DNA from 2 places in the Roseburia sp. 499 genome. Region 2 is predicted to be linked to the other one. Evidence: predicted binding sites of a transcription regulator. Region 2 holds the regulator's gene; the other holds the start of a gene.
What was found. Region 2 encodes NrdR, which represses ribonucleotide reductase genes. Its sites were predicted from a motif close to CACAANATNTTGTG; they were not measured.
Positions count from the first base shown of each region.

Region 1: the regulator NrdR is predicted to act here: its motif matches at 9,707-9,720, upstream of nrdD (anaerobic ribonucleoside-triphosphate reductase).

Region 1 is NZ_CP135164.1:117,649-134,559, reverse strand. It holds gene BIV20_RS00705 (type IV pilus modification PilV family protein) at 1-66, opposite strand, end outside; gene BIV20_RS00700 (DUF4860 domain-containing protein) at 78-560, opposite strand; gene BIV20_RS00695 (hypothetical protein) at 584-925, opposite strand; gene BIV20_RS00690 (type II secretion system F family protein) at 943-1,989, opposite strand; gene lgt (prolipoprotein diacylglyceryl transferase) at 2,064-2,813, opposite strand; gene BIV20_RS00680 (class I SAM-dependent methyltransferase) at 2,953-3,813, shown strand; gene BIV20_RS00675 (L,D-transpeptidase family protein) at 3,880-5,361, opposite strand; partial or broken gene BIV20_RS00670 (PLP-dependent cysteine synthase family protein) at 5,423-6,135, opposite strand; gene BIV20_RS00665 (helix-turn-helix domain-containing protein) at 6,289-7,014, shown strand; gene nrdG (anaerobic ribonucleoside-triphosphate reductase activating protein) at 6,983-7,516, opposite strand; gene nrdD (anaerobic ribonucleoside-triphosphate reductase) at 7,528-9,690, opposite strand; gene BIV20_RS00650 (methyl-accepting chemotaxis protein) at 9,909-11,642, opposite strand; gene BIV20_RS00645 (extracellular solute-binding protein) at 11,663-12,925, opposite strand; gene fabF (beta-ketoacyl-ACP synthase II) at 13,152-14,378, opposite strand; gene BIV20_RS00635 (ParA family protein) at 14,524-15,300, opposite strand; gene BIV20_RS00630 (DUF6465 family protein) at 15,342-15,596, opposite strand; gene tuf (elongation factor Tu) at 15,754-16,911, opposite strand, start outside.
Region 2 is NZ_CP135164.1:893,367-910,277, forward strand. It holds gene BIV20_RS04495 (TrmH family RNA methyltransferase) at 1-778, shown strand, start outside; gene BIV20_RS04500 (hypothetical protein) at 1,343-1,606, opposite strand; gene glpK (glycerol kinase GlpK) at 1,756-3,252, shown strand; gene BIV20_RS04510 (NAD(P)/FAD-dependent oxidoreductase) at 3,255-4,691, shown strand; gene BIV20_RS04515 (NAD(P)/FAD-dependent oxidoreductase) at 4,716-5,978, shown strand; gene BIV20_RS04520 (DUF1667 domain-containing protein) at 5,983-6,351, shown strand; gene BIV20_RS04525 (YlmC/YmxH family sporulation protein) at 6,420-6,668, shown strand; gene nrdR (transcriptional regulator NrdR) at 6,740-7,192, shown strand; gene BIV20_RS04535 (YqeG family HAD IIIA-type phosphatase) at 7,291-7,797, shown strand; gene rpiB (ribose 5-phosphate isomerase B) at 7,811-8,260, shown strand; gene efp (elongation factor P) at 8,357-8,914, shown strand; gene BIV20_RS04550 (AraC family transcriptional regulator) at 9,038-9,931, opposite strand; gene BIV20_RS04555 (sugar phosphate nucleotidyltransferase) at 10,079-10,993, shown strand; gene BIV20_RS04560 (phosphotransferase enzyme family protein) at 11,017-12,129, shown strand; gene galE (UDP-glucose 4-epimerase GalE) at 12,277-13,293, shown strand; gene BIV20_RS04570 (sensor histidine kinase) at 13,376-14,767, opposite strand; gene BIV20_RS04575 (response regulator transcription factor) at 14,769-15,473, opposite strand; gene BIV20_RS04580 (ABC transporter ATP-binding protein) at 15,636-16,391, shown strand; gene BIV20_RS04585 (ABC transporter permease) at 16,388-16,911, shown strand, end outside.

The sequences.
Region 1 (16,911 bases), 780 kb from region 2:
AAACAAAATTGCTATCATAAGCTCCAAAAGGAAAATACTGGAGCGTTTCGCTTGTTTCCGATTCATACACTACTCCTTTATTCGCTCAACACCGATACAATGGTACTCATCTCTTCCCCATCCTCAGAGGTGCAAGAAAACCGCAACAATCCCGACTGCAACTGCTCCATTTGAAAATCATGAACCTCCATAATCTCTGTGCCGTCGGCCGCATTAGCAGGTACTCCTTCCTGAATAAACAGTTCTCTTAGAACACCTTCATCCTCATAGATATAGGTCTGATAGTTCTGTTCTCCATAGGCCTGCCAAATGATAATGCTGTCATGCCCATCAAAAGTTCCCAACGATACTCCGCCCCTCTCATCTCCCTGATGAATCTTCTCCGTCACATAAGACAGCACTGTCCGGCTTTCGTAATTATCCTCTCCTCTGGTTGTGGTACCCTGATAAATATTAGCAGCCAGCAGAGTCACCAAAAGAGCTGAAACTGCAAACACAAAAAAAAGGGAAAAGGGGAAAATCATATCTATTACATGTTTTCTATTTGAATGAAAGTTCATGGTTATTCCTCCGGTTTCAATTGCTACTTCTCTATTATTGTTACATCGGGTACAATATTTGAGCCAAGCACTTGATAATCTACAAAAAAGCGTTCTGAATCATATTGCACTCCGTACGCTTCCTTCAAATATTCCAAACTCTCGGGATACCTTCCCTCAATAGCATAGCACTGTGTAATTCCACGCCAGATAGCTTCCTCCAAACTCTTTTTCTGCTCTTTGTCCGCTCTGTCCGAAAGACTGTTCATTCCCTGACAGAACAGAACTATTGCCACCAAAAAAGCAACTAGTCCTGTTAAAAGTTTCCGAAAGGGATGCGGATTCCTGCCATGGTAGAATCTCCCTCTACCCTTCAAACCCTTCATATGCAAACCTCCATATTCTACAGTCCTGCCATAATTCCCATAAGTGGAAGCATTACAGACAGTAAAATAACTCCAACAATTATAGAAAGCACAATTACTAGAGTAGGCTCCAAAACAGCAATCAAAGCAGATAGTTTGGCATCAATTTCCGTCTCATACTGACGGGCAATCTTGTCCATAATTTCATCCATCATTCCGGATTTATTAGCAATCGACGCCATTCTTGCATAAAGACCACTAAATACTTCTGTCTGTTGAAAAGCCTCACCCAAATCTCCACCATCTTCCAGCTGTTTCTTGCACTCACTAACCTTTTTTGCAAAATACGGATTATCAATCAGCTTCTCAGAAAATTCCAAGCTATGCTCGGTATTTAATCCACTTTTTAAGGTCAAATACATGCCGCCTGCAAAACGACAAGCTGCCATTTTATCATACAACTCACGGGAAAAGCGGATATGATACCCCAACTTCATCAGCTGTTTTCTTCCTTTTTTGGTCTTTGTAAAATAAAGCACCAGAAAAACCAGAAGCACTGCAATTCCAACCAACACTACTGCATAATTGGAAATCGTATTTCCCAATAGCAACATTCCCTTAGAAACACCTGTCATTTCCCGTCCAAGCTGTTTGAATACCTGATTGAAGATTGGCATTACCTTGGTCAACAACACGATAATGACTAAAAGCATCATTCCAACCATAATAAGTGGATAAGTCAATGCCCCTTTCACTTCCTGTGAAATGGATTCCTCCCTCTCATAATACTTTGACAAAGCCTCCATAACCTCATCTAAGTTTCCTGTTTCTTCACCGATTTCCGACATCTGAAGCATATAATGTGGAAATACTCCAGAAGCTTTCAGCGCCGGGTAAAGTTGCCCAGAAGCTACTACTTCTTCATACATGCTTTCCAATATGGCTTTCTCTTCCGGATTCGCAGCATCCGCCAAAAGAAGAGATATCCCTTCCATTGCAGAAAATCCAGACTTTAACACCATAGCCATCTGGCTGCAAAAAGCTGCAATTTCAAGATTAGATAAAACAGACTGCTGTTTTTTCATAGTAAACTCCCTTTCTTCAAAGTATATCATACCTATAAAATCTACTACCTTCTCTTCCAGAACCTATTCTGCGATTATTTACTTTGACGCTTTGCGGCCCATACATACATTCCAATTCCAATTGCCAATATAAATACAGAAATCAACTGTGAGGTAGATAATGGTCCGTACTCTCCTCGATAATCATTTCGAAACATTTCTATAATAAATCTTCCTACACTATATAAAACACAGTATCCTGCTGCAACCTTTCCTTTTGCAGGCTTCTTTTTGGCATATGCCATCAGCAAAAACGCTATGGCAAAGTCACCAATACTGGAATAAATCTGTGTAGGAATCAGTTTCACTCCATTCGGTGCAAAATTAGAGTGCGAATAGGTAATGCCTAACACAGACTCTGTTTCTCTTCCATAGCAACATCCAGCAAAGAAACATCCGATTCTTCCACACCCCTGCGCAAATGCGACTGCCGGAAGCACCAAATCCAGATACGCTACAAAATCCACTTTTTTTATCCTGCAATATAAAAAGCTTGCAAACACTCCACCGATAATTCCTCCATATACCACCCAGCCATTCCGGAAGTTAAATATAATGGAAGGATTTGCAATAACTTGCCGAATATTTACCGTATAATAAAGTATCTTGCTTCCAAGAGCACCACCGAATACTGCACACCAAAAAATTCCATATAAAACATCCGGATTCAATCCTTGCTTTTTCGCTCTTTTTTCACTAATCAAAAACGCACTTATATATCCTATAGCAATCATAATACCATACATATGTAGCGTAATTGGTCCTATTTGTATATCGTTAATCATAACTAGTCCATCCTTTTTTCATAATAATATTTATTATACGAGAATCTCAATTCTATTGCAACCTCTTTCCAGAATAACGGTTGACTGTACTTTTTTCCCGCTATATAATGTAACTAATTACAAGCAGAAAGGAACTATTATGTGGATTGCAGATAATTGGAAAGAATATGAAGTCATTGACTGCTCCGGCGGTGAAAAATTAGAACGCTGGAGTAATTATATATTAGTACGCCCGGACCCGCAGGTCATCTGGGACACCCCCAAAACACACAAAGGATGGAGTTCTCCTAACGGTCACTATCACCGTAGTAAAAAAGGCGGCGGCGAATGGGAGTTTTTTGATTTACCGGAGCAATGGGACCTGCATTATGGCTCCCTGACCTTTCATTTAAAACCATTTAGTTTTAAACACACCGGACTTTTCCCCGAACAAGCCGTCAACTGGGACTGGTTTGGGAAAAAAATAAAAAATGCCGGACGTCCCATTAAAGTACTGAACCTCTTCGCTTACACCGGTGGTGCTACTTTAGCAGCCGCAGCTGCCGGGGCAAGCGTTACACATGTGGATGCTTCTAAGGGCATGGTCACCTGGGCGAAGGAAAACGCTGTTGCATCCGGATTAGGCGATGCACCCATTCGTTGGCTAGTAGATGACTGTGTGAAGTTCGTAGAACGTGAAATTCGCAGAGGCAATCATTATGATGCCATTATTATGGACCCTCCTTCTTACGGAAGAGGACCAAAGGGAGAAATCTGGAAAATTGAAGAGGCAATTCATCCATTGGTAAAATTGTGCGTTCAACTGTTATCCAAGGAACCTCTGTTTTTCCTGATTAATTCTTACACTACCGGATTGCAGCCCGCTGTACTTGCCTACATGCTGGGTACAGAATTAAAGCACTTCCATGGTACTGTAGATGCACAAGAAATCGGTCTTCCCGTTTCTTCTAATGGATTGGTTCTTCCTTGTGGCGCCAGCGGTCGTTGGGAAACAAACTAAATAAAATATATTCACAAAAACCCTTATGGAGCACCACTTCGTGTTCCATAAGGGTTTTTTGTTTTTCTATGGTGTTGTTTCCGGTTGTTCTTCCGGCTCTTTATAAGAATATGCATTGGAAATCTTACAATTCTCTGCGGTCAACTCTACTGGTTCTCTGTAAAATGCAATCACCGGCGTTCCTACCTTAGCATTTTCATAGATTGTCTGCGCCACTTCTAATGGCACATTGATACAGCCATGGGAACCACTCGTCTTATAGATTTCCCCGCCAAACTCTCCTTTTCTCCAAGATGCATCATGTATTCCTACATTATACGCAAAAGGCATAAAATAGGTTACATTTGATTGATAATCTTCGCCCTTTAATACCGCTGGACTATCCTTGTATACAATCTTGAACACACCATCCGGCGAACCATTATTCAGACTGATATTTCCCGATACAATATCACTTTCTACCACCAGTGCACCCTCCTTATAAAACCAAAGATGCTGCTTGGTATAGTCAATCTCAATATAAGTATTTCCAATATCGTCTGCACCTTCTACAAATGCACGTTGAGAATATATCGGCTCCCGATTTACTGGTACACCTGCTTCCAAATCCGCCTTTAACTGTTCCGCTTCTTTCGTTTTATTGATAATCCATCCGTAATCACCACCACCGATGTTTACCGTGTCTCCGGAAGATGTGTGAAAAGCGCGTACATCTGCATAAGTATTATACTTGCTTGCAAGACTCTGTACATACTTTTCTATCTCTTTTTCATTCAATTCTACTTGGAAGTCTTCTCCTATCTGAACAAATTTCTGTATCTGTTCCGCATCAATGACTTCTTCGCCGCCCGGCACCTGATATGTAATATTCATATCTGCATACTTCTCAATGTTTGCCATAGCCTCCGTTATCTGCAAACTCTCTTTTGTATATTCCGGATTCTCATAATCCTCGTCCGTCAGGGTAACCGACTCTTTCCCCTCTGCAACTGCTTCTTTTATCTTTTCCAGGACTCTGTCATAAACCATGCGGTTTCCCATAACTTCCGGTTCAACATAATATCCATCTTCCCCTAAAAGAATCTGTGCATTCTGAGGCTCTGTGATATTCTCATCAATAAAACAGCTCATATCTTTTACTGTAGCTTCAATCAAATCTTCCTTGTACTCCATGGTAAGTGTTGTCGTCTCTTCCTTCTGCTTAAAAATTGACACCACCCACCCAAATGGATTCTGTTCTTTCAATAACTTTTCTACTGTACCATCAGGCACATACTTACAACCAATGTCTCTTCCATACACATGATGTTTTCCACCATCGCGGTCAAATACCGTTAGAAGATAATCTTCTACATGGTCTCCAATTTTCTCTTCCACCTGTGCCGCAGTCATCCCTCCGACTTTCCATCCATTAATTTCTGTTCGAAAAATAAAATGATTTCTAAAATACATCGCCATTCCGAAATACAGAATTAATAATAGAAATACTACTGCACTTATACTTCCTATAATAATTTTTTTCTTTTTCCTACGTTCTCTCTCACCCATTTTTAACCTCATTCCTATTTTTGTCTCATTTCCTATTGAAACAATTCAGTGGAGTAATAGCGATCCACTCTGTCCTTCCAACTTCCTTCGCCCATTTTAATGCATCTTCATCCGAAATTGCAAGTACTTTATCATATACATTTTTATCCAAAACTTTTGGTATAAAATTGGCACCGATTCCTTGTATTTTATGCGGGCCACTCTCTCCTTTTGACAACAATGGGAAGATGCTGGTTCAACCGCAACAAAAGCGTCTACCTTTCCCTCGGTATCTTTCCAAATTTCCGGTCCGGTTGTTTTTTCATGTGCTATTGCATTTGCCGGATTATCAAACTGCGCCGGAATAAAACTGTTTGGAATCTCTCTTGCCAGACTTTCTGCTTTCTCGATAGAACCTGCCATTCCTTTTATCCCTTCCGTTAGTACAATCTCAGCCCCATATGCACGTAAAATATTAATCCGTTCTGCACTCATAGTCTCCGGCATAACAAATATTGCCCGATACCCCTTAACAGCAGCAACCGCCGCCAAACCAATTCCTGTATTTCCTGATGTGGGTTCTATCAAAGTCGCCCCCTGCTTCAAAATCCCCCTACGCTCTGCATCCTCTACCATCTCTTTGGCAATTCTGTCTTTCGCACTTCCTGCCAGATTAAAAAATTCCAGTTTCGCCAGTATCCGAGCCTGCAAATGATATTTTTTCTCTATATTACAAAGTTCTACCAACGGTGTGTTTCCTATAATCTCCAATGCACTTCTATTTATCCCTGACATTTTGTTCTCCTCTGTTTTTACGGTTTACATAACTGTATTGTCATTTTACTACTCTTCCTATGTTTATTCAAGCCCAGCCTTCATATTCTCTTGCTTTTTGTATAATTTTGGGATATAATATTGATATACTCAAAAATCTTAGGAGTTTTTATTATGGAACAGTATCTTAAACATGATTTATCTTCCGCCAGGAAAGAACTTTCTAAACGCTACGAATTAGAAAATAAATTTTTAGATGCAATTACCTGTGGAAATCAGGAAATCGCCTTGACTGCTTATCAGGAGTTTTCTGCATTTGTGGCATCCTCCTCACAGAAAATTTCACCAAGAACAGACGATACTCTACGCAATAGCAAAAATATGTTAATTGTCTTAAATACTCTTTGTCGCAAAACGGTAGAACGCAGTCAGGTTCACCCTATCTATATTGACCATATTTCTACACGTTTTGGTAAAAAAATAGAAAGTCTCACCTCCCAAAAAGAATGTGACGAACTTCCTATTGAAATGATAAAAAAATATTGTTCCCTTGTAAAAAATTATTCCCGTGCTACTTATTCGGAACTTATTCGCAATGCTTTTACCTTTGTGAACATGAATATTTCCACCCCTATTACCCTGAAGGATGTGGCAAAAAATTTAAATATAAATGCTTCCTACCTTTCTGCTCAATTCAAACGTGAAGTAGGTGAAACTCTGACAGACTATATCCGTACCCAACGTATTCGTTCTGCTATTAATTTTTTAAACACTACTAACATGCCCATTCAGGATATTGCCTCTCAAGTTGGCATTGACGATGTTAGTTACTTCTCCAAACAGTTTAAAAAGCAAGTTGGCATGTCCCCTATGCAATACCGGAAAATGTTAAAACAGTAATTTTTCCCTCCTGCAACGTCTTAGGCACATCTATAATTCGCTGATTGGATGAACCGCGAAATTGAAGAGATATGTCCTTTTTCTCCAAAACAAATTCTCCATCTACCAGTACATCCAAAAGAGACAACATCTCATCCGTAACTTCGCATCGAGCCCGGCTTTCCTTCCATAATTCCTCATCTAGCAAATATCCCGTATAACACCATATCGTTTTCTGCGGATAGGTCTCTCGTACTTTTTTCAAAAAAGGAACCAGTCGTCTCTGATTTTCGGGTTCAAAGGGTTCTCCTCCTAAGACAGTTAAACCTGTAATAAAATTCGGTTTTAGTGCCTGCATCAATTCCTCTTCTGTCTGCTCTGTAAATTCTTTTCCATAATTAAAATCCCATGTTTCTGCGTTAAAACATCCTTTGCAATGATGGGTACAGCCAGAAACGAACAGGGATACACGTACCCCTGTTCCATTTGCTATGTCTGTTTTCTTTATTTCTGCATAATTCATAACGTCCTCTTTTACAGATGTAATACTCGTTCCTGAATTTCCTGAGTTCTTCCCTGATTCCAGAACTGCGTTCCAATGTATCCACAAGTTCTACGCGCTACATTCATCTTATCCTGGTCCTTATTTCCACAATTTGGGCACTCCCATACCAACTTCGAGTCATCATCTGAAACAATTTTTATTTCTCCTTCATACCCACACACCTGACAGTAATCACTCTTAGTGTTGAGTTCAGCATACATAATATTTTCATAAATATGTTGCATAACAGAAAGTACCGCATCAATATTTCCTTGCATATTCGGAACTTCTACATAACTTACTGCTCCACCCGGTGACAGTTTCTGGAACTGTGATTCGAAAGTCAACTTGCTAAATGCATCAATCTCCTCTGTTACATGTACATGATAGCTATTGGTAATATAATTCTTATCTGTTACACCTTCAATGATTCCGAATCTGCGTTGCAGACATTTTGCAAATTTGTAAGTAGTGGATTCCAATGGTGTTCCATATAAACTGAAATCTATATTGGTCTCTTCTCTCCACTTTTTACAAGCATCATTCATGCCTTGCATTACCTTCAATGCAAACGGAGTTGCTTCCGGATCTGTGTGTGACTTTCCGGTCATATATCTGGTACATTCACACAAACCTGCATATCCCAAAGATATTGTTGAATATCCACCATACAACAACTTATCAATCGTCTCGCCCTTTTTCAATCTTCCCAGTGCTCCATACTGCCATAAAATCGGTGCTACGTCAGATGGAGTTCCTTTTAAACGATTATGACGATACATCAATGCTTCACGGCAAAGTACCAAACGTTCGTTGAAAATCTGCCAGAACTTTTCCATATTTCCACCAGAAGAACATGCAATATCTACCAGATTCAGAGTCACAACCCCTTGATTAAATCTTCCATAAAACTTCGGTTTTCCGTTTTCATCTTCATATACGGTCAAGAAAGAACGACATCCCATACACGGATAACAATTTCCTTCTTTGTTTTCTTTCATAATTTTCTCAGAAATATAATCCGGTACCATACGCTTTGCAGTACATTTTGCTGCTAATTCCGTCAATCTCCAGTATTTACTTCCTTCTTTGATATTATCCTCTTCCAGAACATAAATAAGTTTTGGAAATGCAGGTGTAATATAAACACCCTTCTCATTCTTAACCCCTTGCATGCGTTGAATCAGCATTTCCTCAATCACCATAGCAAGGTCATCTCTGGTACGTCCCTCCGGCACCTCGTTCAGATACATAAATACGGTAACAAACGGTGCTTGGCCATTAGTTGTCATCAGCGTAATGACCTGATACTGTATCATCTGCACGCCACGTTTTATCTCTTCCCTTACGCGCATCTCAGCTATTTCATTTATTTTCTCTTCATTTAATCCAAGACCTGCTGCCTCAAACTCTTCCTTTACAATTCTTCTCAATTTTTGGCGGCTTACATCTACAAATGGTGCCAAATGAGAAAGTGTAATGCTCTGTCCACCATACTGTGAGCTGGCAATTTGAGCGATTGCCTGTGTTGCTACATTACACGCAGTAGAAAAGCTCTTTGGCTTCTCTATCATAGTCTCACTGATTACAGTGCCATTCTGCAACATATCTTCCAGATTCACCAGACAACAGTTATGCATATGCTGTGCAAAATAATCTGCATCATGGAAATGGATAATTCCTTCCTCATGGGCGCGTACAATATTGTCCGGCAAAAGAAAACGTCTTGTAATATCTTTGCTGACCTCTCCTGCCATATAGTCTCGCTGTACGCTATTTACAATTGGATTCTTGTTGGAATTCTCTTGCTTAATCTCCTCATTATTACATTCAATCAAACTCAAAATCTGCTGATCGGTAGAATTCGACTTACGCACCAGTGCACGCTTATAGCGATATGTAATATACTTTCTGGCAACTTCAAATGCCTTGTATTCCATTAATTGGTTTTCTACTAAATCTTGAATCTCTTCTACATTATATGTTCTGTCCATCGCTTCACAGAAATCTGTGATACGTTCTGTAATATTCAGAATCTGCTTTTCTGTCAGCTGTTCATTTTCAGATACTTCTTTATTTGCTTTGCGGATAGCTTCAATAATCTTGGTAACATCAAAGCCCACTTCTTTTCCGCTTCTCTTGATAATTCTCATTTCATTCCCTCCAAATTACTAAATATAGTGTTCATCTTTTTTCTTCACACTATATATTGCTTTTATATTATATTCTTAAACGTATCAAAAATCAATATACAAATTTACGAATTTGAAAGGATTTTCTATATTATTTTCTTATACTCCAACTACCTTTTTTCTAAAAAAATACAGTGGTGTTCTTTCTCCACCACTGCATTTTTATTCACATCTTACTTTTACAATTTTACAAATACTTCTGTTTCCTGTTTCAGAGCTCCCGCTATTTGCTGATTTTCATCCATATGTCCGGTAATGTTGTCCATATCTCCAACTAATACCTGCGTATTTTCTGCTGCACCATTAACACCACTTACACCTTCATCGATTGCAGTTGTAATGCTATCGATAGAACCTGCAATTTCTGCAACTGCTGATTTCAAAGCATCTGTCTTAACTGCAAAATCTCCCATTACACTTTCAATATATGTGGCATTATTTTTATAAGCGCTTCCGGCAGCAACAAATGACTCAAACTCTGGCAGAATAGAATCATTCATATAGGATACTAAATCATTTGCATTGTTGGCCAGATTATGTACCGCAGCCGTTACAACACCATTGATTTTTTGAATATTATTCGCAGCTTCCCTACTTGCATCTGCCAACTGGCTAATCTCTCCTGCAACTACCGCAAAGCCTTTTCCTGCTTCTCCGGCTCTAGCAGCCTCAATAGATGCATTCAACGCCAACAGATTCGTCTGGCTTGCAATATTAAGAATGTCATCTGTCAAACTGTTGACCTGATTAACACTATTACTATCCTCAATCGCCTGACTCAAAACACTCAAAATCTCATTTACCTTAATACTTGTAGTCTCCATATTGGTGCGTGCTGTATTTTCCATGTTTTCTGCATGCTCTTTCATTTCTATAGAATACCTATTAATCTCACTTGTCTTGTCTGCCATTTCATTTACTTCGTCACGCACTTCACTGGCATTTGCATTGATTACAGATGCATTCTCTGCAACCTCTTCCATTGTTGCCGCTAATTCCTCTGTCAACGCCGACAAGTCAGATACACTGTTATTAGAAGTCTTTACGCTATCCATAACTTCATTTACTACAGCATCCATCTTCTGTGAATTGTTTGTAATCATGCGGAAAATGTTCTGAAGTTTCTCCATAAATACATTAATTCCGTTACCCAAAGCTGCTATCTCATCATTTGAATAAATCGTAACTCGCTTGGTCAAGTCTCCTTCTCTTCTATCAATGTCTGAAATAATATGAGTGATTTCTTTTTCCGTTGAAGAAATTGGACGAATTACTCGTTTATTCACACTATATAACGCACCTAAAATAGATAAAACACTAATACTAATGGTGATTCCACTACTAATGAGCGCTGTAGCATATACCGCAGAAAGCTGCTTACGGGCATCTTCAACTCCCTTATTTGCACTTTTTTCTAACACCTCAATATTACTCTGCATATTCATCACACTGGATGCCAAGTCCTTATTTGCGCAAGCATATGCTGCATCATTATCTCCATTTGCACTATACGCCATTAAGTTTGCCATCGCGTATTTCATATTACCAAAATTTGATACAAGTTCTTCATAGGCCTTTTTATCTGCATCACCAACATACTTCTCGTACGCATCCAGACATTCATCCAGTTTTGTCTCTCCTTCACGTATACCATCTACAATCCCAATCATCGTATTCGCATCTATCGCGATAATATGAGACAATGCCTCAATATGAAGTACCTTTGCCTGTCTTTGAATTGATTCCAACTCTGAAATGGCTGCCATATAATTATCTACTATCTCAGATGCATTCCCATTTACTTTTCGGACATTTACTAATGCCAAGGCATTTGAAATAATGGATACTACTCCCAATAAAATCACCGGCAACATAATATACCGTTTAATCGTGGCTCGCTTTTTCCCTTTCATTCTCTTCATCCTCCTACCTATTAGTTTGCTGCAGAAGCGGTAATCGCTTTAACCAGATTATCCATAAGTTCCTGCACAACCACATCATTTTTTCCTGCCGCAAGTGTATTTCCAAATTCTTGCATCGGTGCCCAATACTTACCACCTACACGTTGAAGGGTTGCATACTCTAGTTGAGCCTGAACTGCCATAATTGCAGGATTACTTTGTACCTCAGAAGAACCAGCTACCGCGGTGTTCGATGGTCCTAACCCTCTTTTTTCAAATCGAAGTTTCTGATTTTCTTCATTTGTTAACCAATCTGCAAGTTTCAATCCCCACTCCTTGTTCTTGGAATAAGCATTAACACCTACCATCTTATATCCACAAAAAGATGCCATCTGTATCTGTTGACCCGCACAGGTATATGTTGGTAACTTCACCGCTGCATAATTATCTCCCCAGACTGCCTTTAACTTTTCAGCATTCCACACACCGCTAATTCCTGCTGCAACCGTTCCATTCTGAGCGCCTTCTACCAAAGCTGTGTCTCCACCATTCTGAAAGCCCGGATTTGCTACAACTGCTTGAATTGCCTGAGCAATATCCACTCCTTTAATCGGACCTTCTGTTGTATTCCAGTCGCAGAACATGGTCACACCATCATCATTCATTCCAAAGTTCAAACCCGTGTTTCCAAAGAAGGTATATAAATAGTATCCATCTCCTAGGTCAACTGTTACCTTCTTATTTGCAGCTGCCGCAACACTGAGCATTTGGTCCAATGTAGTTACATCTGCTTCCGAAAACACACTTTTATCATAATACATAAAATATCCGTTATCTGCCGTCATAGGATAAGCATATAAAACATCATTTACTGTTGCTGCCTCAACGGCCTCTTCCATATTGGCGCTCTTCACATCATCCACATTATCCACCGGTACCAATGCACCTCCTGCCACTAGTGCCATCAATTGATTGTCCGCAAAAGCAAATACATCTGCTCCATTCTGAACATCTGCCAACAATGTTCCTTGACAATCACCTTCTTCTATCGCTTCGATGGTAATATCAAATTCTGCTTCTCCTGCATATTTTTGTTTAAAACTCTCTACCATCTCAGCTAATATTTCCTGATCATCCGTTGCCCCCCAAACTTTCAAAGTTACTGTACCGCTTTTTTCTTCTGTCTTCTTGTCACTACTATTGTCTTTTTCTTCTTTCTGAGTTTTACCGCAACCACCAAGTACCATGCTGACAGCCAAAACCCCTACAATAAGTGTTGTTATCTTCCTTCTCATACCGCAACTTCCTTTCCTTGTTCTTATTTTTCTTCCCTGTTTATTTGATATGGTCTAATTATACCATTATTCGGCATATTTTTCATCATTTTATTGTATTTTTTTTACTTTTTTTTATTTTTTTTGGTATTTTTTACCATTTCAAGAATTCATCCAACAAAAAAAGCCACTCAGTGAAAAACACAAACGTTGCTTACGTCCTTTTTTCACCAAATGACTTTCTATGCTATTCACTATATTTTTTTACCAGAACTGTGGCATTATGTCCACCAAAACCTAAAGAATTACTAATTGCTACATTAACTGGCATATAAACACCTTGGTCTTTGGTATAATCTAAATCACAATCCGGGTCGTCATCTACCAGTCCTACCGTTTGATGAACATACCCTTCGTCAATCGAAAGAATACATGTAATCAATTCCACTGCTCCACCCGCTCCAAATAAATGACCAATCATGGATTTGGTAGAATTAATCTTCACACGATAGGCTTCCTCTCCAAATACCCGCTTAATTGCTATTGTTTCATATTTATCATTCATTGGCGTGCTGGTTCCATGCGCATTAATATAATCAACATCTTTTGGTGTCAGACCGGCATCTTCTATTGCCATTGTCATCGCTCTTGCTGCTCCTTCTCCATTTTCTAAAGGTGCTGTCAGATGACTGGCATCACAGGTAGCTCCATATCCGCCAATTTCTCCATAAATTCTGGCGTGCCGTGCTTTTGCATGCTCTAGTTCCTCCAACACCAAAACTCCCGCACCTTCGCCTGTTACAAATCCATCTCTCTTTTTATCAAATGGAATAGATGCCTGCAACGGATCTTCGGAAGTAGAAAGCGCTGTTAAAGCCTGAAATGTTGCAACGCCAAATCGACTAACTGAACTATCTACGCCACCCGCCAGAATGACATCCGCTTCTCCATGCTGTATAGAACGAAATGCCTCGCCAACGGAATTTGTTCCTGTCGCACAGGCGGTCACCACGTCGATACATTTTCCATGGAAACCAAACTGCATGGCAATATTGGCCGCAGCCATATTTCCCAAAACCATAGGTGCTGACAGGGGATGAATTCTTCCAGGTCCCTTTGCCAACAATTTATCATATTCACGTTCAATTCCCATAAGACTCCCAACACCAGAACCAACACAAACTCCCATACGATAGGAATCTTCCTGTTCCAGCTCTAGTCCTGAATCCTGCACGGCCTGCTTGGCTGCTGCTACTGCAAACTGACTGAAACGATCCATTCGTTTTGCATCCTTTGGAGACATATACTCTGTAGGTTCAAAGTCACATACCTCTGCTGAAAGTTTTGCCTTATAGTTTGAGGTATCAAAATTACGGATTGGTCCGATTCCTACCTTTCCTTTATGAACATTTTCCCAAAATGTCTTTATATCATTTCCTATAGGAGTAATTAATCCCATCCCTGTTACTACCACTCACTTCATTTTACCTTCTCCATTCCTTGTTTTTTCCACTTTTTAATGATAACATATTACTATTTTGCCAACAAGTTTTCCATTAAAGCAAAGGAAGCTCTTCCAACAATTAGAAGAGCTCGGCAAAATTAATATTCTATAATTATCATTTGTTTGATTCATTTACTCCTTTTAGCAGTTCCTTTACAAAAGCCTGATAATCTTGCATGGTCGTACATTTTGGCGCGTAATCAATCAATAACTGTTTCTTACTTTGTGCTTCCTTCGTCTTCACACATTCACGAATTGCGTTCTGAAATAGCTTTGTATCCATAGTATCTGCTAATTGTTGCAACTCATTCCGCACCGTTTTTTCCAGATTGGATCTGCCCGCAAACCTCACCAACAATAAACCTGCAATTGATAATCCTGGGTTCTGTCTTCTCTGTACAGCACGTATCGTATCACTTAACTGTTGTAATCCCTGCATTGCATATGCATCCGCTGTAACGGGAATTATAACCTGATCCGCTGCAATAAGACAGTTGTATAAAATAACATTCAAAGACGGCGCCGTATCAATCACAATATAATCATATCCTTCTAGTTCATCCACTGCATCCTTTAATCGATATAGACCTTCCACATCGCCATCCAACATCTTCTCTGCTTTACTGAGTAATGGGTCTGATGCCACAATATCTCCATTTGGCATATGCTGAATAGCCTCCTCTAAAGGTAACTTATCCGAATCCACCATTACATCATACAAAGTTGCCTGATCTTCAATAAGTGCTTCATATGTACTTGTACAATTTCCCTGCGGATCTGCATCTATCAGCAAAGTCTTCTTTTTCTTACTTAATATTCCTGCTAACGTTGTCGCTGTTGTTGTCTTTCCAATACCACCTTTTTGATTTGCTACAACAAATGTTATCGCCATGTTTCTTCTCTCCTTCTCCTTCGCACACAAAAATTACTTAATTAAAATCCAATCTGTCCACTGATTTCTTTATTAACCACATAAAACACGGCCTGTTCTTCCGGTTTCACATAAACATCTACTTCCATGATATCCTCGTCTTTTACTCCTTGCTCTAGAATCGCTTTCTTGATTAGATGTAATAGATTCTCTTCTAAACGTTCTCTTCCCTGATACTGAATCGTAATTCGTTTCTTTGCTTTTGCAAAACCTCCCGCTTTATTTTGCGCCCGTTCCACGCTACATTTACGTGCCATATTTATATCCTCCTTACAAAACTTACTCATAACTGCTTAGAACCATGAAGTTACCCGAGCAATATTATATCACAACATACTTTTTTTTACCAATGTACCAAAATAGTACTAAAAAGGGCCTCCATTACTGGAAACCCTAATTTATGCTAATCTTTAATTACTCGATGATTGTAGCAACACGTCCTGATCCAACAGTACGTCCACCTTCACGAATAGCGAATGTAAGACCCTGCTCCATAGCGATTGGGTGAATCAGTTCGATTTTCATTTCTACGTTATCTCCAGGCATGCACATTTCTGTACCTTCTGGTAATTCGATAACACCAGTTACGTCAGTTGTTCTGAAGTAGAACTGAGGTCTGTAGTTGTTGAAGAAAGGAGTATGACGTCCACCTTCATCTTTTGTTAAAACGTAAACCTGAGCTGTAAATTTCTTATGGCATGTTACAGTACCTGGTTTTGAAAGAACCTGTCCTCTTTCGATTTCAGTTCTCTGAATACCACGAAGTAATGCACCAATGTTATCACCAGCCTGAGCTTCGTCTAACAGCTTACGGAACATTTCGATACCAGTTACAACAGTCTTCTTAACTTCTTCTTTGATACCAACGATTTCAACTTCTTCGTTTACATGAAGAACACCACGTTCTACTCTACCAGTAGCAACAGTTCCACGTCCTGTAATTGTGAAGATATCTTCGATAGGCATTAAGAATGGCTGATCTGTTGCACGCTGTGGATCTGGAATGTGCTCATCAACAGCTGCCATTAATTCCATAATCTTGTCGCCCCATTCTCCGTTAGGATCTTCAAGAGCTTTTAAAGCAGAACCTTTGATGATTGGGCAATCTGTAAATTCATACTCTTCAAGAATTTCAGTTACTTCCATTTCTACTAATTCGATTAATTCTTCGTCATCTACCATATCACATTTGTTCAGGAATACAACGATGTAAGGTACACCTACCTGACGGGATAATAAGATATGCTCTTTTGTCTGAGCCATAACACCGTCAGTAGCAGCTACTACTAAGATAGCTCCGTCCATCTGTGCAGCACCAGTGATCATGTTCTTTACATAGTCAGCATGGCCTGGGCAGTCAACGTGTGCGTAGTGTCTGTTTTCTGTTTCGTACTCAACGTGAGCTGTAGAGATAGTAATACCTCTTTCTCTTTCTTCTGGAGCTTTATCGATGTTCTCGAAATCTGTAGCTTCGTTTCCTGCAACTCTTTCAGCAAGTACTTTTGTGATAGCTGCTGTTAAGGTTGTTTTACCATGGTCTACGTGACCAATGGTTCCGATATTACAATGTGG
Region 2 (16,911 bases):
GATAACAAGTGCCAGTAATCAGCAGATGAAGCATGTTATCCAGTTAAATAAGAAGGCAAAAACCCGCTATGAACAGCGGGTTTTTGTGGTAGAAGGAATAAAAATGTGCATGGAAGCACCAAAAGAAGATATACAGGCAATGTATGTCTCTGAGACTTTTCTTAATGTGCCGGAGCATGGACAGAAATTGAAAAATTATTCCTATGAAGTGGTAGCGGATAATGTGTTTAAGACAATCAGTGATACCCAGACACCTCAGGGAATTCTTGCGTTGGTGAAGATGCCGGAATACACCTTGGAGGACTTGCTGGGGAAGGATGGGAGAAGTTCTCATTTGCTTATATTAGAAAGTATTCAAGACCCGGGAAATCTCGGAACCATGATTCGTACCGGGGAGGGAGCCGGAGTGACCGGAATTCTAATGAATAAGACAACCGTAGATATATTTCATCCTAAAACGATTCGTTCTACCATGGGGTCACTTTACCGTGTGCCTTTTTATATAACAGATTCTTTAGAAGAAACACTGCAGGAATTAAAAGAAAGGGATATTTCTTTGTATGCGGCGCATTTAAAGGGAACGATGTCCTATGATAAGCCGGATTATACAAAGCCATGTGGATTCTTAATAGGAAACGAAGGAAATGGATTGTCTGAGACAATCGCAGAATCTGCAGACGAATATATTCGAATTCCGATGGAAGGAAAAGTGGAGTCGTTGAATGCAGCAATTGCAGCAACACTGCTTATGTATGAAGTGAATCGCCAAAGGCGGTAAGATATAAAAATAATTATGGGAAGTTACGGACATTTTATGTTCTGATTTCCTTTCAGATTTGACAAGGGAAAACCTAAAGCACTTTTGTGCATGTCTTATATTGTAGTTGGTGGAAATGTATTTTCCTAAGTTCGTTGTTTGAAGTTTTTCCCTCTTCTGCAAAGAACCTGATACAAAAAATCCGATTTTAATATGAACCCACACTTCTAGTTCTTCTATACAGCAGCAACAAGAATGTTCGATAAGGGTATGCCAAAAGAACTCGGACAGATACACATTCAAGACAATGTTTCTCTGTCCTCAAACATCTTTCTGGCATACCCATTCATTCTTTTATGCTGCTGTAAGAAGAACACAAAGTGTTCAACATATTAAAATCGGATTTTTTGTATTCAGGTTCAGTTGCATGAAGGGAAAAACCGAGTTTCGAATTAGGGAAATTAATATCATTCCGCTAACTGCAATATTTAGACATGCTAAAAAGTGTGTCTGGTTTTGCCCTTGTCAAATCTGAAAGGAATCAGAAACAAAAAAGTTTCAACTTCCCATAATTATTTTTATATCTTACTCCTCAATAACATGAATCTCTAAAAAGTCAAATTCTATTTCCTCTACAAAGTTATCTTGATAGAATCGTGCTTTATCATGGCGTTTGAATTCAGCCACGGTGGAGTCCAGCCAGATAGGTTTGCTTAAGTCAAATTCATAGCAGGCCTGATCTAAGGCATGAAAGATTTTATGAGTTCTTGTATCGTCACTGTAATCTGTGATAACAGTGTCTTTTAAAAGGCGATTATCCTTAAATATTTTAAACCAGATGCGCATAATGGTGTCCTCTCTATTTGATATGTGTTGTGTTACAGCTACGAGTATATCAAATCCGTTGAGGAAATACAATGTCTTAAAATTGTATAATGACAAAGGGAACAAGGGAAGGTAAAATAGTAATATAAGGTAAATCGGAGGAGGGTTTTACAATGGGAAAATACGTTATGGCGCTAGACGCCGGAACCACAAGTAACAGATGTATTCTTTTTAACGAAAAGGGAGAAATGTGCAGTGTAGCTCAAAAAGAGTTCACACAGTATTTTCCAAAGCCGGGGTGGGTGGAACATGATGCTAACGAGATATGGTCTACACAACTGGGAGTTGCAGTAGAAGCAATGCAGAAGATTGGGGCTTCTGCGGAGGATATTGCAGCGATTGGTATTACAAATCAGCGTGAGACAACGATTGTATGGGATAAAAATACAGGAGAACCTGTGTACAATGCTATTGTATGGCAGTGCCGCAGGACATCGGAATATTGTGATTATTTAAAAGAAAAAGGATTAACAGATATGTTTCGCCAAAAAACAGGATTGGTGATTGATGCATATTTTTCCGGAACCAAATTAAAATGGATTCTTGATAACGTACCGGGAGTGCGAGAAAGAGCAGAAAATGGAGAGCTTCTTTTTGGAACCGTAGAGACATGGCTGATTTGGAAACTTACAAAGGGAGAGGCACATGTAACTGATTATTCCAATGCATCGCGTACTATGTTGTTCAATATCAATACCTTAGAGTGGGACAAGGATATACTGGCGGAATTGGAAATCCCGGAGTGTATGTTGCCGGAAGCAAAGCCTTCCAGCTGTGTTTATGGCATGACAGATGCTTCCTTTTTTGGAGGACAAATTCCTGTCAGCGGAGCTGCCGGAGATCAACAGGCGGCATTGTTTGGACAGACCTGTTTTCAGGCAGGAGAAGCCAAAAATACATACGGAACAGGATGCTTTATGCTGATGAATACAGGGGAAAAGCCGGTATTTTCCCAAAATGGATTGGTGACTACCATTGCATGGGGAATTGATGGAAAAGTGAATTATGCATTGGAGGGTTCTATCTTTGTAGCCGGTGCGGCAATTCAGTGGTTGCGTGATGAATTAAAAATCATTGATAGTGCCTCAGATTCAGAGTATATGGCGAAGAAAGTAAAGGATACCAATGGCTGTTATGTAGTACCTGCTTTTACCGGGTTAGGAGCGCCACACTGGGATCAGTATGCAAGGGGAACCATTGTAGGAATTACCCGTGGAGTAAATAAATACCATATTATTCGTGCTACGTTGGAATCATTAGCATATCAGACCAATGATGTGTTACAGGCAATGAAAGCAGATTCCGGCATTGAATTAAATTCATTGAAAGTAGATGGTGGAGCAAGTGCAAATAATTTTCTGATGCAGACTCAGGCAGATATTATCGATGCGCCTGTTAATCGACCCTCTTGCGTGGAAACGACAGCAATGGGTGCAGCTTATCTGGCAGGGCTTGCTGTGGGGTATTGGGAAAGTAAGGAAGATGTGATTAAGAATTGGGCCATTGATCAGACCTTTGAACCAAAGATTTCAGCCGAAGAAAGAGCGGAAAAAATAAAAGGCTGGAACAAAGCTGTGAAGTATTCCTATGGTTGGGCAAAGGAGGAGTAGCTATGTATGACGTAGTGATTATTGGGGCAGGAGTATCAGGAAGTGCATCAGCAAGAGAACTTTCCAGATATAATTTGAAGATATGCGTGGTAGAAAAGGAAGAAGATGTATGCTGTGGAACTTCTAAGGCAAACAGTGCTATTGTTCATGCCGGATTCGATGCGCCCAGTGGTTCACTTATGGCAAAGTTAAATGTAGAGGGAAATCAGATGATGGAGAATCTTTCCAAAGAACTGGATTTTCCTTTTAAGAAAATTGGGGCTTTAGTTGTCTGTCTGAATGAGGAAGAAATGCCGAGATTACAGGCACTTTATGAAAGAGGAGTGAAGAACGGGGTAAAAGATCTAAGAATAATTGCCGGGGAAGAATTGGTAAGAATGGAAACCAATATTGCAGAGGAAGCAGTGGCGGCATTGTATGCACCAACCAGCGGAATTGTATGTCCATTTGGTATGAATATTGCATATGCAGAAAATGCGGCAGATAATGGGGTAGAGTTTCAGTTTGATACTGAGGTAAAAGGTTTTGAAAAGAATGGTGAAAACTGGATAGTAAAGACAAGCCGGGGAGATTTTGAGACGAGATATATTGTAAATGCCGCAGGCGTTTATGCGGATGTTTTTCATAACATGGTAAGTGATAAGAAGATTCATATTACACCGAGACGTGGTGATTATTGCCTGTTAGACCGTTCCACAGAAGGATTTGTAAATCATACCATTTTTCAACTTCCGGGTAAGTTTGGAAAAGGGGTATTGGTAACGCCCACAGTACATGGAAATACTCTGGTAGGGCCAACTGCTATTGATGTTGGAGATAAAGAAGGAACCAATACTACGCAGGCAGGACTGGATGCATTAATTAGTAAAGCAGGAAAGACAGTAAAAGGCTTACCTATTCGACAGGTCATTACTTCATTTGCTGGCTTACGCGCTCATGAGGAAGGGCATGAGTTTATAATCGGAGAAGTGGAAGGAGCAAAGGGATTCATTGATTGCGCAGGAATTGAGTCGCCGGGGCTGACCAGTGCGCCGGCAATCGGTAAAATGGTAGCTGATATTATTCGAGATTTAAGTCATGCAGAACAAAAGTCTGATTTTAAAGGAAACAGAAAAGGAATCTTAGACCCTAAGATGTTAAGTAAAGAGGAAAGAAATGCATTGATTCAGGAAAAGCCGGAATACGGAAATGTTATCTGCCGTTGTGAGATGATTACAGAGGGAGAAATCCTGGATGCAATTCATCGCCCATTAGGTGCAAAATCTCTGGACGGAGTAAAAAGGAGAACCAGAGCAGGAATGGGACGCTGCCAGTCAGGTTTTTGTTCGCCAAGAACCATAGAGATTCTGGCAAGGGAACTTGGGGTAGAAGCATCGGAGATTACAAAGTCAGGCGGCAATTCTAAAATTATTGTAGGCGTCAATAAGGATAGGATATAGTCAGAAAGCCAGGAGGAGAAGCGTATGTTAAACTATGATATTGTAATTATAGGCGGTGGCCCGGCAGGACTTGCAGCAGCCATATCGGCAAAAAAGCATGGGGTAGAGCATATTTTAGTATTGGAACGCGATAAGGAACTGGGAGGAATTTTAAATCAATGTATTCATAATGGGTTTGGCTTACATACGTTTCAAGAAGAACTCACAGGACCGGAATATGCGGGAAGATTTATGGAACAATTAGTGGAGGAAAAGATTGAATACAAATTAAATACCATGGTATTGGGGATTACGAAAAATAAAATTGTAACTGCCATGAACAGGGAAGAAGGAATGATTGAGATTCAGGCAAAGGCGGTAATTTTAGCAATGGGTTGCCGAGAACGTTCCAGAGGAGCATTGAATATCCCGGGTCACCGTCCGGCTGGAATTTATTCTGCAGGAACAGCTCAGCGTCTGGTGAATATGGAAGGATATATGCCGGGACGAGAGGTGGTGATCTTAGGTTCAGGGGATATTGGGCTTATTATGGCAAGACGAATGACCTTGGAAGGAGCTAAGGTAAAGGTAGTTGCAGAATTATTGCCTTACTCTGGTGGATTAAAAAGAAATATTGTACAGTGTTTGGATGATTTCGGAATCCCTTTGAAATTAAGTCATACGGTAGTGGATATTGATGGAAAGGAAAGAGTGAAGGGAATTACTCTGGCACAGGTAGATGAAAATAGACGCCCTATTCCTGGAACAGAAGAGTATTACCCTTGTGATACATTACTATTGTCTTGCGGTTTGATTCCGGAAAATGAACTTTCCAGAGAACTGGGAGTAGAGATAAGTCCGGTAACTTCAGGTCCTTTGGTGAACGAATGTTTAGAAACAAATATAGAGGGAGTATTTGCCTGTGGAAATGTACTTCATGTACATGATTTGGTGGACTTTGTTTCGCAAGAAGCGGATGCAGCAGGAAAACATGCAGCAGAATATGTCCTGCATGGAAAGAGAATAAGTGGAAGTGATATTCCAATTACTGTAACGGAAGGGGTACGCTATACCGTTCCAAAGACAATTAATCCTACGCGAATGGATGAAAAGCATACGGTGCGTTTTCGAGTAGGGGACGTATATAAAAACTGTTATATTTCCGTATATCTGGATGAGGAACGTATTATTCATAAGAAACGTCCGGTTGTAGCACCGGGAGAGATGGAAGAGGTAGTACTGTCAAAGGAACAGCTTATGGCTTACACGGAACTTTCGCAGATTACGGTAAAAATAGAGGAGGCATAGAAGTATGGAAAAAAGAGAGTTAATTTGTATCGGTTGTCCTATGGGCTGTCCTCTTAGTGTAGAACTTGATCAGGGAGAGGTAGTTAGTGTAAGGGGAAATACCTGCAAACGTGGCGAGATTTATGCGAGAAAGGAAGTAACGAATCCAACCAGAATCGTAACAAGTACGGTAGTGGTAGAAGGAGGAAAATTGGCTGCTGTTTCAGTAAAAACCAGAGAAGACATTCCAAAGGAAAAGATTTTCGAGTGTATGAAAGCGTTAAAAGGAGTGAAGGTGCAGGCTCCGGTTCATATGGGGGATGTTATTGTGAAAAATGTGGCAGATACAGGAGTAGATGTAATAGCCACGAAAAGTGTAGGTAGTCTATCTTAAATTTTATATAACTTCACATGCAAATCACCAATATCCCTCTCTTGCATATAGTAGGGTAGGGGGATATTATGCGTATATGTGAATTAAGAGAAAAAGAAGTCATTAATATTTGTAATTGTGAGTGTCTGGGATTTGTGGTAGATGTTGAAATTGATGAATGTACCGGGTGCGTTCGGGCAATTATTATCCCACGTTGCGGGAAATTGTGGGGGTTCATGGGAAAGAATAATGACTTGGTAATTCCGTGGAAACAGGTTGTCAAGATCGGACCGGATATTATATTGGTGGAATTGCCGGAAACAAAGCCTTCTAAGTAAAAAATTGATTGACAATATTTGGGAAGAAAGCTATACTTATACCAAATATGTGAACGTAGGAGGAAAGCCCGATGAAGTGTCCGTTTTGCAGCAGTGATAATACAAGAGTAATTGATTCCAGACCAGCGGATGATAATAGTTCCATCCGAAGAAGACGTTTGTGTGATGATTGTGGAAAGCGATTTACTACCTATGAGAAAGTAGAGACAATTCCACTGATTGTTATCAAGAAAGACAATAACAGAGAACAGTATGACCGTGCGAAGATAGAAGCAGGAGTATTGCGGGCATGTCATAAGAGACCGGTATCTGCAAATCAGATTAATAAGCTGGTAGATGAGGTAGAAGTAGAGATTTTCAACAGGGAAGAGAAGGAACTATCCAGTTCCCAGATTGGTGAAATTGTAATGAATAAGCTAGAAAGTTTAGATCCGGTGGCTTATGTAAGATTTGCATCTGTATATCGGGAATTTAAGGATGTCAATACTTTTATGAACGAATTAAAGAAGATTTTGGATAAATAGGTAGAAGAGTCCGGTGATGAGGACTCTTTTTTTCTTGCACAAATACCAATGGGGTGTTATACTTGCAAAGGACAAAAAACAAAGTACAGGAGAGATGTATGCTTAAGAGATTTTATCCGGGAGAATATTTGGAATCTGCCTATGGAATTGATTTTGAAAAACTGTACGAGGAAGGCTACCGTGGTATTATCTTTGATATTGACAATACGTTAGTTCCTCATGGAGCTCCGGCAGATGAGCGGGCGAAGAAATTGTTTACAGCATTAAAGAAACTGGGATATCAGTGTTGCTTGTTGTCTAATAACAAGGAGCCGCGTGTAAAAATGTTCAATGATGAAGTGCAGGTAAATTATATTTTTAAAGCCGGAAAACCTAAGGTTGGAGGTTATCAGCGTGCAATGGAACTGATGGGAACCAATCGAGAGAACACCCTGTTTGTGGGAGACCAGATTTTTACTGATGTATATGGTGCGAATCGGGCAGGAATCCGTACGATTCTGACAAAGCCTATACATCCGAAGGAAGAAATACAGATTGTTCTGAAACGTTATCTGGAAAAGATTGTACTGTTCTTTTATAAAAAGAGTCAGAAAAAGCAGAAGTAGAAAGGGATTGAAAATGAAGATTGCAATAGGAAATGATCATGCAGCTACTGAGTTGAAAATGGAGATTATGGAATATGTCAAGGGATTAGGACATGAAGTAATCAATTTTGGTACAGATGGACATGAGAGCTGTAATTATCCGGAATTTGGTGAAAAAGTGGGACGTGCTGTAGTATCCGGTGAAGCAGATTGCGGCATTTTAATTTGTGGTACAGGAGTAGGTATCTCCATGGCTGCAAATAAGGTAAAGGGAGTACGTTGCGGTGTATGTTCAGATGTGACTACAGCTCATTTAATCAAGGAGCATAACAATGCCAATATTATTGCATTTGGTGCAAGAATTGTAGGAAGCGAATTGGCGAAAGATATTGTGAAATCTTATCTGGAAGCAGAATTTTTAGGTGGCAGACATCAGAATCGAATTGATATGATTAGCGAGATTGAGCAGAGAGAATGCCAGTAATGAATAAAAAAAGGTTGAAATATATAGACATTTAGTATAAAATGGAAGAAACGTCGGGCGAAATGCGCCCATAAGTAGCTTAAGGAGGAAATTCGAATGATTTCAGCAGGAGATTTTAGAAATGGTATTACGATAGAATTAGATAATAACATTTACCAGATTATTGAATTCCAGCATGTAAAACCAGGAAAAGGTGCAGCCTTTGTTAGAACTAAGTTAAAGAACATTAAAAGTGGCGGTGTAGTAGAAAAGACTTTCCGTCCTACTGAGAAATGTCCACAGGCGCGTATTGATAGAGCAGACATGCAGTACTTATATTCTGATGGAGATTTATACCACTTTATGGACGTAGAGAGCTATGAGCAGATTGCTTTGGATGCAGATACCATCGGTGATGCATTGAAGTTCGTAAAAGAAAACGAAATGGTTAAAATGTGTTCTCATAACGGAAACGTATTTGCAGTAGAACCACCTCTGTTTGTAGAATTAACGATTACTGATACAGAGCCAGGATTCAAGGGTGATACAGCTACTGGTGCAACAAAGCCGGCTGTTGTAGAAACTGGAGCAACTGTATATGTACCATTATTCGTAGAGCAGGATGATGTAATTAAGATTGATACCAGAACAGGTGAATATCTGTCCAGAGTTTAGGGGCCGTTGTAATACCTACGTTGGTAGTCAAGAGAAATAATTAAGATTGTAAAGAAAAAAATTCCAGAGAATAAAAACTCTGGAATTTTTTTATCATAGATTAAAGTAAAATGTCATGTCTGATTAGCGCTTTTCTGACATTGCCTTAATAGACAATGCATATTCTGAAGGACTCATGCCAGTGATTTTTTTAAACTGTCTGGAGAAGTAGTGGATAGAGGTATATCCTAACGTATCAGCAATTTGCGTAAAGTTCATATTTTGTTCGCGAATCAGTTCCTTGGCACGGGTGATTTTCATATGAGAAAAATAGTCTATAATACCGCAGTCGCATTTGGCGCGAAATAGTTTTTGCAACTGGGAGCGCCCTAGCAGATTATCATGGCAAATTTGTTCAATCGTCAGTGATTCGGAAATGTGGGCATTCATATAAGACAGGATGTGGGAAAAAGTTTCCTCATCCTGTTTTAATTTTACTGATTTTGTGAGAATATTTCCGGTATTTGCAGAAGTTCCTCGGCGGTAAAGAGAAATCAAAAATTGCTCTAAGGACGATTGAATCATCTGTTCCGTTCCGGGGATTGGTTCCGGATTCTTTTCTAAACCACGAGTGTATGGATTGTCCAGAGGAGTAACAAAAGCATGAGAGGCTTCTGCAATAACTGTTGCAAGCAAATTGCGTTCGCGTTCACCAAGTGAACAGATTCTATCTTCAAAGAAATCCATAGCAGGAGAATGGCATACAAAGGAGACAACCACTAGGTTCGGAGCGGTGATGCCGTTTGTGGTGACAGAATGAAACTGGTTAGGCTTATGAAAGATAATATCGCCTTTTTTTAACTGGTAGGTATTATCATCTGCGGTAACCGTAACTTCACCCTTGTCTACACACAGAAATTCCCAAAAGTCATGGGATTCTCCATCAAAGGAAAAATCAGCGCCATATTCAAAATAATGTATCGTAATAATTTGTGGAATGTCAAAAAGCTTGGTAAGGGAATATTTATAAAAATCCATAGCGCCTCCTTTAGGTTAAAAAATTGATAACTCTATTTTAACATATAATTGTGCAAAAAACCAAAAAAATTGTGCAAATACAGAACCTTTTTTTTATATTATCATGATATAGAACAAAAGGATAATTACCTTAAGGAGGGTATGGGAATGAAAAAACCAGTATTAGTAATTATGGCAGCAGGAATGGGAAGCCGTTATGGTGGATTGAAGCAGGTTGACCCAGTGGATGCACAAGGACATATTATTATTGATTTTTCTATATACGATGCAATAGAAGCAGGATTTGAGAAAGTTGTATTTATTATTAAAAAGGCAAATGAAAAAGTTTTTAAGGAAGCAATTGGGAAACGAGTGGAAAAGAAAATCCAGGTGGAATATGTATACCAGGAGCTGGATAAACTGCCGGAAGGATTTCAGATTCCGGAAGGGAGAGAAAAACCTTACGGAACCGGTCATGCAATTTTATGTTGCAAGGATGTAATTGATGGACCTTTTGCAGTAATCAATGCAGATGATTATTACGGAAAGCATGCATATAAAGTGATTTATGATTATCTGGTAAATCATCAGGATGATGAGAAGTATCGTTACACTATGGTCGGATATGCGTTGAAGAATACTTTGACGGATAACGGTCATGTGGCAAGAGGTATATGTGAGACCGATGCAGAAGGATTTTTGACCGATATACATGAGCGTACTCATATTGAAAAAAGAAATGGTGGAGCAGCGTATACAGAAGATGATGGAGTTACATGGAACGAGTTACCTATGGAAAGTACAGTTTCCATGAATATGTGGGGATTCTCAGAGAGTATTATTAAGGAATTAGAGCAAGGATTCCAAAAGTTTTTAAAGGAAGAATTACCAGAGAATCCATTAAAGGGAGAATATTTCCTTCCATTTGCTGTGGATGAATTGTTACAGCAGGGAAAGGCAAGTGTAAAAGTACTTACTTCTATGGATAAGTGGTATGGAGTTACCTATAAGGAAGATAAGGAAATGGTGGTAAATGCTATAGCAGGATTAAAGAAAAGTGGAATGTATCCGGAAGAATTTTAGCCAGAACAGGGGGCGGGTTATCGATGGAACGTCAGATGAAATTGGAGAAACAGGCCTTAGTAGTAACGAAAGAATTTCAGATGGATGGAGAGGCCAAAAGTGCAGTTGGTTATGGAAGCGGACATATTAACGATACCTTTTTGGTGGAGGGTGAGAAACGTTATATTTTGCAGCGAATGAATCGTAGCATATTTACTCATCCGGAAGAAGTGATGGAAAACATTATGGGAGTCACCTCTTTTTTGAAGAAAAAAATAGAGAAAGCCGGTGGTGATACCAGTCGGGAAACGCTAAATGTAATTGCGACAAAGAACGGAAAAAGTTTTTATGTTGACGAAGCAGGTGAATACTGGCGGATGTACAATATGGTAGAAGATGCAGTAAGCTACGACAGGGTGGAGTCGGAACAGGATTTTTACGAAAGTGCAGTGGCATTTGGAAACTTCCAGCAGCTTCTTTCTGATTATCCGGCAGAAACACTTCATGAGACTATACCGGGATTTCACGATACTGCAGCGCGGTATCAGACTTTTTTGAAGGCAGTAGAAGAAGATATTTGTGAAAGAGCTGCGGAAGTAGAGGAAGAAATAGCATTTTTCAAAAACAGAAAAGAAACGGCACAGATACTTGGAAATATGCTGAAAGAAGGGAAATTGCCCCTTCGTGTTACGCATAATGATACAAAACTGAATAATATTATGATGGATGTAAAGACCGGAAAAGGAATCTGTGTCATTGATTTGGATACAGTGATGCCGGGACTTGCGGTACATGATTTTGGAGATTCCATTCGTTTCGGTGCAAGTACCGCAGCGGAAGACGAACAGGATTTGTCCAAGGTAAGCTGCGATATGCATTTGTTTGAACTGTATGTACAGGGATTTTTAAAAGGCTGTGGTGGAAGATTGACGGAAACAGAGATAAAAATGCTTCCTATGGGAGCAAAAACCATGACCTATGAGTGTGGTATGCGTTTCCTTACAGATTATTTGCAGGGAGATGTGTATTTTAAAACACATCGAGAAGGTCAGAATCTTGATCGTGCCAGAACGCAAATGAAATTGGTGGCAGACATGGAAGAGAAATGGAGTTGCATGGAACAGATTGTAGAGGAATGCGCAAAAATACATAAGTAAAGTTTTACTAAAAATATATGAAAGAAATATACAATTTTACTAAAAATAGTAAAAATCATTTTCATACGGAAAAGGTTATGGTATGATGTAAGTAAAAGCAGAGAAAAATGCCGAAAATTTAGTATTACATATCTAGGAGGAAATATTATGGCAATTTTAGTAACAGGAGGAGCAGGATATATTGGAAGTCATACCTGTATTGAGTTAATAAATGCAGGATATGATGTAGTAGTTGTGGATAACCTGGTAAATTCCAGCGAAGAAGCAGTAAAAAGAGTGGAGCAGATTACAGGTGTGAAAGTTCCATTCTATGAGGCAGATATTTTAGACAGAGAAGCATTAGAAAAGATTTTTGATACGGAGAAAATCGACAGTGTCATCCATTTCGCAGGACTGAAAGCAGTGGGTGAGTCTGTAAGCAAGCCATTAGAATATTATTATAATAATATTTCAGGAACATTGGTGTTGTGTGATGTGATGCGTAAGCATGGAGTAAAGAATATTATTTTCTCATCCTCTGCAACCGTATATGGAGATCCGGCAATCATTCCGATTACAGAAGAGTGCCCGAAGGGAAAAATCACCAATCCATATGGCCAGACAAAGGGAATGTTAGAGCAGATTCTGACAGACTTCCATGTGGCAGATCCAGAGTGGAATGTTGTGTTGCTTCGTTACTTTAATCCAATTGGAGCACATGAAAGTGGATTGATTGGGGAAGACCCGAAGGGAATTCCAAATAATCTGGTACCTTATATTGCGCAGGTGGCAGTAGGCAAGTTGAAATGTCTTGGTGTATTTGGAAATGACTATGATACTCCGGACGGAACCGGTGTGCGTGATTATATTCATGTAGTAGACCTTGCAAAGGGTCATGTAAAGGCTTTAAAGAAGATAGAGGACAAATCAGGCGTAAGTATCTATAATCTGGGAACAGGTATTGGTTATAGTGTACTGGATGTGGTAAAAGCCTATGAAAAAGCATGTGGAAAAGAAATCCCATATGAAATAAAACCAAGAAGAGCAGGAGATATTGCAACCTGTTATTCCGACGCTTCCAAGGCAAAGAGAGAATTAGAATGGGAGGCTGAATATGGAATTGAACGTATGTGTGCAGATTCCTGGAGATGGCAGAGTATGAATCCGGATGGATATCGGAAGTAAAAGTCATTCATAATTGATTATGGAAGAGAAAAGCACTTGTTGCAGAACGTAAAAAGTTTGCAACAAGTGCTTTTTTATGCGTTTAAGAATGTAATGGGAGGGTCAGGGTAACTTCAAATCCATCATATTTACTATGGTTAATGACTGTATGTCCATTGTGGGAAGCTATAATCTGTTTCACAATAAGTAATCCCAAACCGTGGCGTTGTTCTGTGGTGTTTTCGTCACAGAGCATATAATGTGGAGCGTTATCCAGTTTTTGAATCTGCTCATCTGTTGCACCAACACCATCATCAGATATTACTACACTGCATGCTCCGTTTTTAGATAAAACATTGACAAAAATTTTGCATCCTTGCTCATTATGATTGATGCTGTTTTGAATGAGATTACTGATTGCTCGTTTCATTAAGTCCTTATCGACATTTACAGGGCAGAAGGTTAAGGATTCGTCTGTTTCCCATTCAATAGGGTGTTTATCGTCAATGTCCATATTGATGAAATCAACAACAACTTGCCGGACAATTGCAATCATATTTTGTTTTGTAGGATTTATCGGTTGCATATTATATTCTAATTTGGAAGCCAGATTAAGGTCGTTAACCAAGTTCCTCATACGTTCGCTTTGTTTTAAAATGACAGTGGCTTTTTGACGTTCGTCATCAGTTAAACGGGCATCTTCTTTCAACTGACCGGCATATCCCATAATCATGGAAAGCGGTGTTCTTATATCGTGAGACACACCTGCAATCCAATTTGCCCGAGCGGTCTCTTTTTTGCGTAGCAATGCGTTTTGCGATTGTACAATTTCAGAAGTTTTGTTGATGCTTGTAGCAAGTTCTGAAAGCAGACCCTTTTCATGGATGTGGACAGGTTCTCCTGCCCCCAAGGCTTCTATACCGTTTGCAATTGGCTTGACGGATTTTAGTAACTTTGAATTAGCAATCATATATATGATGAAAAAAAACGTAATATTGACTGCTAAAATAAGAAGCACAATTTTAGGAAAGCCGGCAATTAATTGATAATCCCAACTGGGCCACATATGTTTCCAAAAGCTTTTTTTGGGGTAGCCCAACACCATCAAACCATTTTCGGCTGCCCCTGTAAAGGTGGGATAGTCGTCGATATAACCACGAGTGATATTAGCAATAGAGGATGCGGAATAACTAAGTGGAACAGTATCGGGGGTATTATCTGTTTTCCAGACTACTTGTAGGGTATTGTTATCAATAAAAACTGCCCATACATTTTCTGATGCCAATTCATTGGTAATTTCATCGGATAATACATATCCGGTAGAAGTTTCTTGTAAACTCTGGGCTGCTTCATCAGCGGTTTTCCATGGATGACCATTTTGCGCCTGTTTTGAAGTCATAATAGCTAATGCGAGAATATTCAAAATGATAAGTGTTATGGAACAGAGAAGTAATATTACGACGAATCGTCGTATTAGTTTTGGTATGTTTTTCATATCATTTTCCTCCTATGACCAGTTTGTATCCCAATCCCTTGACTGTAATTAGGGATACCGGGCGTGAAGGATTTAGTTCTATCTTTTCACGGATACGGCGAATATGAGCCATCAGAGAATTTTCATATCCATAAGGATTGTCTCCCCAAGCAGCTTCGCATAAAGAGTCAATGGTTACAATGCGACCTGCGTTGCGATATAGGACAGAAAGAATATCGTGTTCTTTCGCTGTTAAAGGGATATGTTCTCCATTCTTAATTATTTCGGCGCGGTCAAAATCAATTTCGCTGTCATGCAATGTCACAAGAGGATTTTCCTCTTTATAACTTCTGCGTAGAATTGCCATAATGCGAAAAGTCAATTCTTTTGGAAGAAATGGCTTCACTACATAATCGTCAGCACCGAGTCCGAAACCCTGAAATTTGTCTTCGTCTTCGCCACGGGCAGTCAAAAAGAATATTGGATATTCGCTCTTTTTTTTCAATTGTTCCATTAAAGAAAAGCCGTTGCCGTCTGGTAACATTACATCAAGGATAGCAAGCTCAGGTGCAAAACTGTCGGCTAAATCAAGTGCTTCTTTCACAGTTTTAGCGGTTGCAATATTACAAAATCCTTCCTCTTTTAAAATAGATACTACCATATTTAGAAGCTCCTGCTCATCATCAACAAGCAGTATGCGTTTACGTTTTAAATATTCAAAGTCCATATGGATACCTGCTTTCTTCATAATTATGTTGGTTATTATAACATACAATTTTGAATTTTTCGAATGGACGAAATAAATGTAAGGTAGATGTAAGGTAGAGAGAAGGTTGTCACAAGGTTGGGCATGTAGAATGAAGATGTATTGAGAAAGGAGCAAAATCGTATGAACATTATTGAAACAAAAAACTTAACAAAATCATATTCAGACTTTACCGCTGTATCGGGAGTCGATATTCATATCCCAAAAGGAACTGTCTACGGATTCTTAGGCCCAAATGGAGCAGGCAAGTCCACGACAATGAAGATGTTTCTTGGACTGACAAAGCCTACAAGTGGCTCATTTGTAATTGATGGAAAGAAATATCCTGAAAACAGAGTTGAAATTCTGAAGGAGGTTGGTTCTTTCATTGAAGCCCCTGCTTTCTATGGAAATTTAACCGGAGAAGATAATCTGGATATTATCCGCAAAATTTTGGGGTTGCCCAAATCTGCTGTTTCCGAAGCACTGGAACTTGTTGGTCTTACCCAGTTTAAAGACAGACTTGCAAAAAAATACTCTCTTGGCATGAAACAGAGACTGGGACTTGCGAGTGCTTTGATTGGGAAACCACCGATTCTTATTCTCGATGAACCGACGAATGGGCTTGATCCTGTGGGGATTCACGAAATTAGAACGCTGATTCGTTCCTTGCCACAGAAGTTTGATTGTACTGTATTGGTGTCTTCACATTTACTTTCTGAAATTGAATTAATGGCAGATAACATCGGCATTCTTAATCATGGGCATCTTCTGTTTGAAGGAACGCTTGATGAACTGAAACAGGGAGCTGAGTTACAAGGGTATCCAACAGATAATTTGGAAGATACTTTCCTTGCATTGATTGATGCGGATAACAGACAGCGAGGTGGTGTAAGATGAGCTTTCGATTAGAGTGTAAAAAGGTAAAACGGACAGGTTTTTTGCCCGCGTTAATAGGTGGTGGAATTTTAGCGGCTGTTGTACCGGTTATCAATATGGTATTTCGTTCGGAATGTTATGTTGGGCTTGAAAGTTCTCCGATTCAAATACTGATTGGGGCAAATTGGCAGATGATGGCAATGCTCAATATTTTGCTAGTGGTGGCAGGGGCATGTATTATGTACCATACTGAGTATGTAGATAATGCAATCCAGAAGATGTGTACATTGCCCACAAAGGAAAGTAATTTATTTTTTGGCAAGTTCGCTCTAATAGCAGTTATGTGTGTTGTAATATTGATAATAGAAGCCGTAGCAATTGCTTTGTGCTCCTATCATTGGTTTGAGTGGAATGTAAATTTGGAAGTGGAATTACTTAAAAACTTTGGCTATTTTCTGTTGTTGTTGCTACCTACCGTGTTATCCGCTCTTTTGATAGCATCGGCATGTAAAAATATGTGGGTTTCGCTGGGAATCGGTGT